Regions from separate parts of the Rahnella sp. PAMC25617 genome, predicted to be linked through region 3. Evidence: predicted binding sites of a transcription regulator. Region 3 holds the regulator's gene; each other region holds the start of a gene.
What was found. The regulator Fur, encoded in region 3, represses iron uptake genes when iron is present. The targets are predictions, from matches to a motif close to ATAATAATGAGAACNACTATCAA.

Region 1: the regulator Fur is predicted to act here: its motif matches at 945-967, upstream of ACM615_RS17320 (TonB-dependent siderophore receptor).
Region 2: the regulator Fur is predicted to act here: its motif matches at 1,782-1,804, upstream of ACM615_RS03510 (Nramp family divalent metal transporter).

Annotation. Positions count from the first base shown of each region.
Region 1 is NZ_JBOCUM010000014.1:7,478-11,007, reverse strand. It holds gene ACM615_RS17330 (glycoside hydrolase family 3 protein) at 1-519, shown strand, start outside; partial or broken gene ACM615_RS17325 (methyltransferase) at 529-708, opposite strand; gene ACM615_RS17320 (TonB-dependent siderophore receptor) at 1,118-3,235, shown strand; gene ACM615_RS17315 (TetR/AcrR family transcriptional regulator) at 3,389-3,530, opposite strand, start outside.
Region 2 is NZ_JBOCUM010000003.1:288,344-291,873, forward strand. It holds gene ACM615_RS03505 (DUF2502 domain-containing protein) at 15-440, shown strand; gene ACM615_RS03510 (Nramp family divalent metal transporter) at 505-1,734, opposite strand; gene ACM615_RS03515 (NupC/NupG family nucleoside CNT transporter) at 2,151-3,338, shown strand; tRNA gene ACM615_RS03520 (tRNA-Ala) at 3,477-3,530, opposite strand, start outside.
Region 3 is NZ_JBOCUM010000006.1:638,125-641,654, forward strand. It holds gene ACM615_RS09025 (methyl-accepting chemotaxis protein) at 1-399, opposite strand, end outside; gene fldA (flavodoxin FldA) at 808-1,335, shown strand; gene fur (ferric iron uptake transcriptional regulator) at 1,649-2,104, shown strand; gene chiQ (ChiQ/YbfN family lipoprotein) at 2,288-2,629, opposite strand; gene chiP (chitoporin ChiP) at 2,643-3,530, opposite strand, start outside.

The DNA.
Region 1 (3,530 bases), on a different contig from region 3:
CTGCAAAATACCGGTGACCTGTTACCGCTGAAAAAAGGCAAAAAAGTGTGGCTGTATGGTCTCGAACCGAAAGCCGCACAGGCCGCAGGTTTCACCGTGGTTGATGCGCCTGAAAAAGCCGATGTCGCGTTGATCCGCGCCCATGCACCTTATGAACAACCGCATAAACAGTGGTTCTTCGGCAAGCGCCACCATGAAGGTTCACTGGCCTTTACCGATGACAATGCCGATTATCAGGCCATCGTAAAAGCCAGCAAAGCGGTACCCACGGTGGTGACGGTGTACCTCGACCGCCCTGCTATTCTGACCAACGTGAATGACAAAGCAAAAGCGGTTATTGGCAATTTCGGCGTCAGCGATGCGGTGCTGTTTAGCCGTCTGACCAGCAGCGAAGCGTATACCGGCAAACTGCCGTTCGAACTGCCGTCATCGATGGAAGCCGTGCTCAAACAACAGTCTGATATGCCGCATGACAGCGAAAACCCGCTGTTTGACATTGGCTTTGGTCTGGCGCGTTAACGCCTGCGTTTAGCTGACTACCTGCGCCAGCACAAAACCGTCCCAGCCTTTACTGCCGACGGTTTGCAGCGCGGTGGCAGATAAGCGGAGTTCCTGCTCAATCATCTCAATAAAGCGGCGAACGCCCTGAACACGGGCGTCGTCGCTATGCGGATCGACCACCGCGCCGTCCCTCACTGCATTATTTCCCGATCTCCGTCGTGAACTTTTTCGATTTTAAAAAACTCACTCTTAAAGCTAATCCTTAACTGCGGTTTTGTCTGCGTTTTCAAGGGATTCTTCTAATTTCACGATGCGATAATCATATTCGATATCCATTGCCTGAGTAAGGTTGTTCGTAAAACAATCAAAAAGACCCTGTTTTTCATCATGATAAACATGCGTCAGTTCACATTTTTAGAAGAAAACCCCCTTGAATTTGTAAAATAATAATGATAACAATTATCATTAAGTTTAACATTCGTCTCGTTTTCGTTAAGCCATACCGCGTTATTGCGCCGCGGTTTCCGCGCGTAACCCTGCTGGCTTTTTGGGTCTATTTCACACGCATCAATTAATCACCTGATGATTTATCAGGTTATTTATAGGGACTATGAATATGTTGTTGGCTTTCCCCCTCAAACGCTCGGTGCTGATGTGCGCCATGGCGCTGGCCGTTCCGGCTGCATCAATGGCTGCCGAAGATACCGTGGTTGTCAAAGCCGCACCTGCTGATACCGCAGATGCCCCGACGCAGGGTTACAGTGCAAAAACCAGTAAAAGCTCGACCAAAACGGATCAGCCGCTGATCACTACCGGTCAGGCCGTGTCTGTCGTGACCCGTCAGCAAATGACTGACCAGAACGCCACCACGGTTAACGCTGCACTTAACTATACGCCCGGCGTCTTCACCAACTTTGCCGGTGGCGCAACGCGTTATGACACAATTTCCCTGCGCGGTTTCCACGGCGGTGACGTCAACAACACCTTCCTTGATGGCCTGCGTATTCTCAGCGATGGCGCAACTTACAACTCCATTCAGGTTGATCCGTGGTTCCTCGAACGTATTGATGTGGTGAAAGGCCCGTCTTCTGCACTTTACGGCCAGAGCATTCCCGGCGGTGTGGTGATGGAAACCACCAAGCGCCCGCAGTTTGCTGAAGAAGGTCACTTCCAGCTTTCCGGTGGTACACAAAACACCAAAGGCGGCGCGTTCGATTACACTAACGCGATCAACGATCAGCTGGCATTCCGCCTGACCGGTATGACCCGCAGCAGCGACACGCAGTACGATCACCAGCGTGAAGAGCGTTACGCGATTTCTCCGCAGTTACTGTGGACGCCGGATGAAAACACCTCCCTGTTACTGCGGGCTTATCTGCAAAAAGATCCGTCTGGCGGTTATCACGCCGCAGTGCCTGCCGACGGCAGCCTGTACGGTCAGAAACTGAGCCGTGGTTTCTTCGATGGCGAAACCACCCGCAACCAGTTCAAACGCTGGGAGCAGATCTACAGCTACGAATTCCAGCACGCGTTTAACGACGTATGGTCATTCCGCCAGAACGCCAACTACACCCATTCCAATACCGAACTGGATCAGGTGTATCAGGCTGGCTGGAACGCAGACCGTACGCTGATGAATCGCTACTATTCCGGCGAGAAATCGTCTCTGGATACGTTTGCTATCGACAACCAGCTGGAAGCGGATTTCGCCACCGGCGAACTGGCACATAAAGTGGTTCTGGGCTTTGATTATTCCCACTTTATCAACGACGTGAAATCTGATGGCGCCACCGCTGAGCCACTTAACCCGTACACCGGTGTGGGCGGCGATGCCCTGGATTATTACAGCCATTCACGCGGTAAAAACCGTTATGAGCAGATGGGCACTTATCTGCAAGATGAAATGAGCTGGAACAAGTGGTATCTGACCCTGTCAGGCCGTTACGACACGCTGAAAACCTCCAGCCGCAGCTACGAAAGCATTTACGGCACGCAGAGCAACAGCGAACGTAAAGACGAACACTTCAGCAGCCGCGCTTCCCTGCTGTACGCCTTCGACAGCGGGATTTCTCCGTACGTCAGCTACAGCCAGGCGATGACACCGTCTGCCCTGCCGGGCGCTGATGGCACCCTGCTGAAACCGATGCAGAGCGAGCAATACGAAGCGGGGATCAAATACCAGCCGGTAGGCACGTCCGATATGTACAGCGCGGCGTTGTATGACCTGACGCAAAAAGACGTGGGTAACCGCGTGGTGGTGGGCAGCTATTACGAGCCGGCAGGGAAAATCCGTTCACAGGGTCTGGAGCTGGAAGCCAAGAAGCAGGTTACCGAACGCTTCAACGTGATGGCCGGTTATACCTATAACAAAGTGCGTATCCGTGATGCCGCCGAAAACAACGGCAACACGCCGTATGTGACGCCAAAACAAATGGCGTCCATCTGGGGTCAGTACAACACGCCGATTGGGGTGGATATGGGTGCGGGCGTGCGCTACATCGGTACACAATGGGCGGATAACGAAAACACCCGTCACATGCCTTCTGCCACGCTGGTTGACGCATCACTGCGTATGAATCTGGTGCAGTTTAATCCGCAGCTGAAAGGCGCGTATGTGCAGCTGAATGCCAACAACCTGTTCGACAAGAAATATGTCGCGGCCTGTTACGGCACCAGCTACTGCTACTGGGGTCAGGAACGTACTGTGGTTGCTACAGTAGGTTATGATTTCTGATAGATTTTTTCAGCTCCTCCCCCTGCGAAGGGGGAGGCTGGGAGGGGGTTTTAAGGGCTAACACCTTGTTTAAGAAAACCTTAACTTTTGATTTAGAACTTAATACCCCACCCCAACCCTCCCCTTCGCAGGGGAGGGAACGATTCTGAGAGTTTATTCTTCCGGCAAATTCAGCCGCGCTTTCACCGTCTTTCGCGCACTTTCCAGCAACGCATCCGAAGCTTTACGATCAGGTTCGCAACGTGCCAGCGACAAGCTGCCCATCAGCTCTGCACTGACTGATATCGCCGTGGTT
Region 2 (3,530 bases), on a different contig from region 3:
ATCTGGGGCCGCTCATGTTAAAGCCAGTATTATTCGCCACATTGTTCTTTGCCCTGCTCCCTGCGGCGGTACCCACCGTGCAGGCCAGCAGCTTCAGCCTGAATACGCCGGGCCTTTCTATCAATATCGGTGACCGCGATAACCGGGGTTATTACTGGGACGGCTACGACTGGCGTAACCCAGGCTGGTGGAATAGCTATCGCGGTCATCATTATGGTTACCGTGGGCCGCGTGGTCATTACTGGGATGGTTACCGCTGGCGCGATCAGGGCTGGTGGGATCAGCGCCATCCGCCGCGTCGCCCGATGCCACCGCCGCATTATTATCATGGCGACCATGGGCGTCCGCATAATGACTACGGGCGCGGTCACGGTCACGGACATGACAAAGGACGCGGCCACGACGATCACCGTGGCGGTCACGGCGATCATCGCCACTGAACAGAAACAAAAACGGGACAGTTTGCGCTGTCCCGTTTTTTATTGCCTGACGTGTGTCCGGACGCTATTTCAACATGCCGATCAGCAGATAAAGGTTGAGGCTGACGACTATCAGTACAATCAGCCGCCCTGCCCACTGCACGGTTTTGGTGTTGACCATATCGCCCATCAGGCTGCGGTTACCGGTAAAGGCCAGCAGCGGCAACAGCGCCAGCGCAATCCCGAAGCTCAGCAATACCTGGCTCATGACCAGAATACGTGTGGCGTCTAATCCCATCAAAATCACAATAAATGACGGCATCATGGTGACGGTACGGCGCACCCACAGCGGAATGTAGAATTTCACAAAGCCCTGCATCACCACCTGTCCGGCCAGTGTGCCGACCACTGTCGACGATAACCCCGCCGCCACCAGGCTCAGACCAAAAGTGGTCGCAGCGGCGTGACCGAGCAAGGGTTGGAGGGTCAGATAGGCTTCATCGAGTTCACTGATCCCGCTGTGTCCGCTGAAATGGAACGCGGCAGCAGCGGTTGCCATCATCGCCAGATTCACGAAACCGGCAATGGTCATGGCAATGCCGACATCCAGTTTGGTGGCGGAATAACGCTGCGCTTTAGATGCCTTGCCGCCCCGCTGGGTCAGCGAGGAGTGCAGGTAAATGACGTGCGGCATGATGGTCGCACCGAGGACACCGGCAGCCAGATAGACGGAATCCGCCGTCGGCAGCGAGGGGATCAGCATCCCTTTACCGAGCGCCATCATGCTTGGCTGCGAGAAGAACAATTCGACAATATAAGCCGCTGCGACAAAAAGCAGTAAACCGGCGATCACCAGTTCCAGCGGCTTTTGCCCACGCTTTTGCAGCCCGAGGATAATAAAGGTGGCAATCCCGGTCAGCACCGCGCCTTGTAACAGCGATACGCCGAGAAGCAATTTGAAGCCGATCGCCGCACCAATAAATTCAGCAAGATCGGTGGCCATGGCGATGATTTCCGCCTGCACCCAGTAAGCCCACACGGCCGGACGCGGGAAGCGGTCACGGATATGTTCGGCGAGATTTTTACCGGTCGCAATACCGAGTTTGGCAGACAACAACTGGATCAACATCGCCATGACGTTGGCCCAGACCACCACCCATAGCAACTGATAGCCATAAGAGGCACCGGCCTGAATGTTAGTCGCAAAGTTGCCCGGATCGATATAACCGATGGCGGCAATAAAGGCTGGCCCCATCAGTGAAAGCTTCATCTTTCTGGACGCGCGGCCTGAGGATTCGGCCCGGCTGTTCAGCATAGTTAGTTAACCCTTACAATTATTACGCTTACATCAATCATATCTAATTGATAATGATTATCAAGTGCATTTAGAATGATCTGAGTAATTACTCTGATAGGCAGTAGCAGTAAGCGAGAGGGTGATAACTGAAAGGTGAATCGCTCACCCGACTTCAGAAAGCCAGACGCAGCGCACTTTCCTAAAACAGACATTTACAGGCCAGATTCAGAACGCATTACGGCACATGATAAAACTAGCACAGGAAAGCTAATTGTGCTTAGTTTTATTAACATCTTGATTTTTTGTGTGATAGGCCGCGATTTGTTGCAATTCGTGTTTGTAATTTCTATATTTGCAATCGACTTCACGTTTTAAATGTACGCGTTACATAAAATGTCCGTCGAAATATAGCCTGCCTCTAATTTGGAGCACCCATGTCCCGAATATTGCACTTTGTATTAGCGTTGGCCGTTGTCGCTGCACTCGCTTTACTGGTGAGCCGTGACCGGAAGAATATCCGTTTACGTTTCATTGTTCAGCTTTTGGTCATCGAAGTCTTATTAGCCTATTTCTTCCTGAACTCTTCAATAGGTTTAGGTTTTGTGAAAGGCTTCTCAGACTTGTTTGAGAAATTATTAGGATTCGCTGCGGAAGGGACCGGCTTCGTATTTGGAGGCATGAGCGATAAAGGATTAGCGTTCTTCTTCTTGAAAGTCTTGTGTCCGATCGTGTTTATCTCTGCACTGATCGGTATTTTACAACACATTCGCGTACTGCCTTTCGTCATCCGTATTATCGGTACGGTTCTGTCGAAAATTAATGGCATGGGAAAACTGGAATCTTTCAACGCCATCAGCTCCCTGATTTTGGGCCAGTCAGAAAACTTTATCGCGTATAAAGATATTCTGAGCAAAATGTCTGAAAAACGTATGTACACCATGGCAGCCACAGCCATGTCGACGGTTTCTATGTCGATTGTGGGTGCGTACATGACCATGCTGGAACCGCGCTTTGTTGTTGCTGCGCTGGTGCTCAACATGTTCAGTACTTTCATCGTACTGTCGTTGATCAACCCTTATAAAGTTGATTCAGAAGAAGACCTGCAAATCGGTAACACGCACCAGGGTCAGAGTTTCTTTGAAATGCTGGGTGAATACATCCTGGCCGGTTTCAAAGTGGCTATCATCGTTGCAGCCATGTTGATTGGTTTCATCGCACTGATTTCCTGCCTGAATGCGTTGTTCGACGTCGTATTCGGCATCAGCTTCCAGGGCGTGCTGGGTTATGTCTTCTATCCATTCGCATGGATGATGGGCGTACCAAGCCACGAAGCCTTGCAGGTAGGCAGCATCATGGCAACCAAACTGGTTTCCAATGAATTCGTTGCGATGTTGGATCTGCAGAAAGTTGCGACCGAACTGTCACCACGCGGCGTGGGCATCTTGTCCGTATTCCTGGTGTCTTTCGCAAACTTCTCTTCTATCGGTATCGTTGCTGGCGCGATCAAAGGCCTGAACGAGCACCAGGGCAACGTGGTTTCACGCTTCGGCCTGAAACTGCTGTACGGCTCAACGCTGGTCAGCGTGTTGTCTGCTTCTATCGCGGGTCTGGTACTGGCGTAAGTAAGCAAACGACTGAAAGACTAAGAAACCCGCTTCGGCGGGTTTTTTTATGGCGATAATTCAGGGATAAACAGAACGTGAGGAAATCACAGGATCGCAGAAAGCAAAAAACCCGCCGAAGCGGGTTTCTCTAATATTTGGTGGAGATAAGCGGGATCGAACCGCTGACCTCTTGCATGCCATGCAAGCGCT
Region 3 (3,530 bases):
CGTAACGCCCTGTGTCAGCAGGTTTTCCCAACTGGTCTGCAGTTCCTGAATGGCTGATTCTTCCAGGCCCGGATGGGGTACTGATTTAAAACCAGCCAGCGCCTGAGTCAGTCCATCAAGAGATTGTTTGGCACTGTCAAAAATTTCAGGGCCTTTTGACGGGTCAGCCTGAAGCTGTGCAACCGCACGACTCAGACGCGTCACGGTACGGAAATACTGATCGTTGCCTTTGCTGATCAGCGTCATGTTGTTGACCAGTTCGGTACTGTTCCTGGTATTTTGCGTTAATGTGCCAAGTGATGTGACGGTATAAAGGGAAACACCAGCCCACATCACGCAGAAGATGCCAAGAATGGTTAATAAAGCGGCCCTGATGGTAATATTTTTTAAAAACTGCACGATATGCCTCTCTCGAAACAGGACTGTTTCTGGTCTGAGGATTGACGGGGATGCGGAGAATCAAAACAGGTAACCAGCAGGCTTACGCCCCCGGACATGTTTGAACACCTCTCCGGGCATCGATTTCTTTATTATGTTGAGATTGCTCTCGCATCATCTATCGGCGGGACATGCATAAACTTAAGGAAGGAGCCGGTATATTTCTTCACTTTGCTTATGACCTCAGGAACTCTGTGGTTGATAAGCACACGATGGCGATAACACTTTAAAATATTGCCCGATAAACTTATTCCCCAGTTAAGAAGGCGAGCAGAAGCATATTCTCCGCCTCGCGAGTTTGGTATCATCTTCGCTATTATTGCCTGCAATGCAGGGCACTTCATTTAGAACAAGAGGTTAGATAATCTTATGGCCGTTGTAGGTATCTTCTTTGGATCCGATACAGGTAACACCGAAAACATCGCTAAAATGATCCAGAAACAATTGGGTAAAGATGTGGCTGAGGTGCATGACATTGCGAAGAGCAGCAAAGAGGATCTGGAAAAATTCGATATTTTGCTGATCGGAATTCCAACCTGGTATTACGGTGAAGCGCAGTGTGACTGGGATGACTTTTTCCCGTCGCTCGAAGAGATAGATTTCGAAGGTAAGCTGGTTGCCCTGTTTGGCTGCGGCGATCAGGAAGACTATGCCGAGTATTTCTGCGATGCACTGGGTACCGTGCGCGATATCATTGAGCCACGCGGCGCAGTGATTGTCGGACACTGGCCAACTGAAGGTTACCACTTTGAAGCATCCAAAGGCCTGGCAGATGATAAGCACTTCATCGGACTGGCAATTGACGAAGACCGTCAGCCGGAACTGACCGCTGAACGTGTTGATGCGTGGGTGAAACAGATCACAGAAGAACTCAGCCTTTCAGAAATTATCGGCTAAAACCCTGTTGGCCCTGAGGATTTATTCTACAATTGAAGGGCCAAACTATTACTGAAATTAACAATTTAACCGCTACAAAATTGTAACTTTTGGTCGTATCAAGGTACACTGAGTTCATCTGTTTTTTCTATCGATCAAGTCGTTGCATTATTAATGTGACAGGCAATTTGTGATCTTTATTAACAGGCTGTCGTTTACGAGAATGGGCACACTTCCCTTAAACGAAGAACAGTAAACGAACAATTTTGTGCCGCCGATGCCACAGGCTGCATGCCTCAACTTGATTAGCACATAGTAACAGGACTGAATCCGCATGACTGACAACAACACCGCACTGAAGAAAGCCGGCTTAAAAGTCACGCTTCCGCGCCTCAAAATCCTGGAAGTGCTGCAAGCGCCGGAAGGTCATCACGTTAGTGCGGAAGATCTGTACAAGCAACTGATTGATATGGGCGAAGAAATTGGTCTGGCCACGGTTTACCGTGTTCTGAACCAGTTTGATGATGCTGGTATCGTCACCCGTCATAACTTCGAAGGCGGCAAGTCCGTATTCGAACTGACTCAGCAACATCACCACGATCACCTGATCTGCCTGGATTGCGGTCGTGTGATTGAATTCCGTGACGAATATATTGAAGGTCGTCAGCGTGAGATTGCTAAAAAACATGGCATTAAACTGACCAACCACAGTCTGTACCTGTACGGTCACTGTGAAGCAGGCGACTGCCGTGAAGATGAATCTTTGCACAATGACAAACCTGCGCATTAATTTGCACAGCTTCGATTGTCGCAAATACTCTAAATAAACTAACCGCTGGAAAGCGGTTTTTTTATGTCTGCGTTTCACCCCGAACACAGACGCCGCTTACCGACGTAAAAAACCCCGGCAAGCCGGGGTTTCGCTTTTGATAATGATGATTTTGCCAGCTAAGGCTTTTACAAAAATCTGCTATTAATTCGCCATTACAGGCGCGTTATTGGATGTGATTTCCTGCCAGATTTTACCGCAATCCGCCGCATATGCCTGACCATCACCGGTTTTGCGCGCCGTCAGACAGCGCTGGTAATCCAGCACGCGTACTGTTTCCTGTTCCGCAAATTTTTGGTGTTCTTTTTCCTGTTTCAGCTTGTTCAGCAACACCTGACAAGTCGCCAGTTTGTCCGGATTACCTTCTGAAGAATTAATACACGCGCGGTAGTCTTCACGCGTTTGCGAAATCTGAGCCTGATCGGCCGTTGGCGCACAGCCTGCCAGCAGAACAACAGATACCGCCATCATCAGTAATTTATTCATCGACATAACGACCTCAGAAAATAGTGAATGGAGCAATAACGATGAATTTCACGTCTTTTTCATCCTGGAATATGTTGCCGTAACCCCCGCCCCAGCTCGGAATATCCGAGTGGTTGTCGTACTGGGTGTAATGCAGTTTGAACAATGTCCCCTTAGCGCGGCCTTCCTGAATGGTGTAAAGCGCATCCAGGCTCCAGGCGGTCTCTTTCAGACGCTGGCTCTGGTCATAAGCGGCATTGGTACTCGGTTTGGCGTCCCACGCGTAAACGTAAGAACCCCCGACGGCAAAGCCCGGCAGATCCCATTTCGCCAGATCGTAAAGTACGCCGGCGTACACCGCTTTCTCGCCGTTGGCGTTGAAGTCCGAACGGTTATCCCACCACACGTCAAGACGACCGTTGGAGGAGGAATACGTCGGGGTCATACGTTGCAGGAAGTAGCCCTGATTACCTTCCGCTTTGACCATCGTACCTTCCAGCCGCCAGTTAAACTGACCGGTGGTGTAACCGAAAGTCAGCGCCTGCAACCAGGCCATCCCGTCATACAAGCTGTTCGGATCGTTCTTATTGCTGATGCGATCTTCCGCACCGTAGAACTGGTAGCTGGTGGTCAGCGGATTGCCCATCAGATCGATTTTGTAAGACGCTTTGGCAAAATACTGATCGACGTAACTTTCAGCCTGACCAAAAGCGCCTTCCAGCACAAAGTCGTTTTTGAAGTCGTATTTCGCTCCAAGAGAGTGGATGTACGAAACGCCCGTTTTCTTATCGTTCTGGCGGAAATCATCCATTTCCAGATGCCACGGAGATTTATATTCGTCCGCCCACATGTAGGAGAAACTCAACTCTCCCGGATCACCGAAGTCATGCTTGTAGCCCGCTTCCGCGCCGCGGTAAGTTCC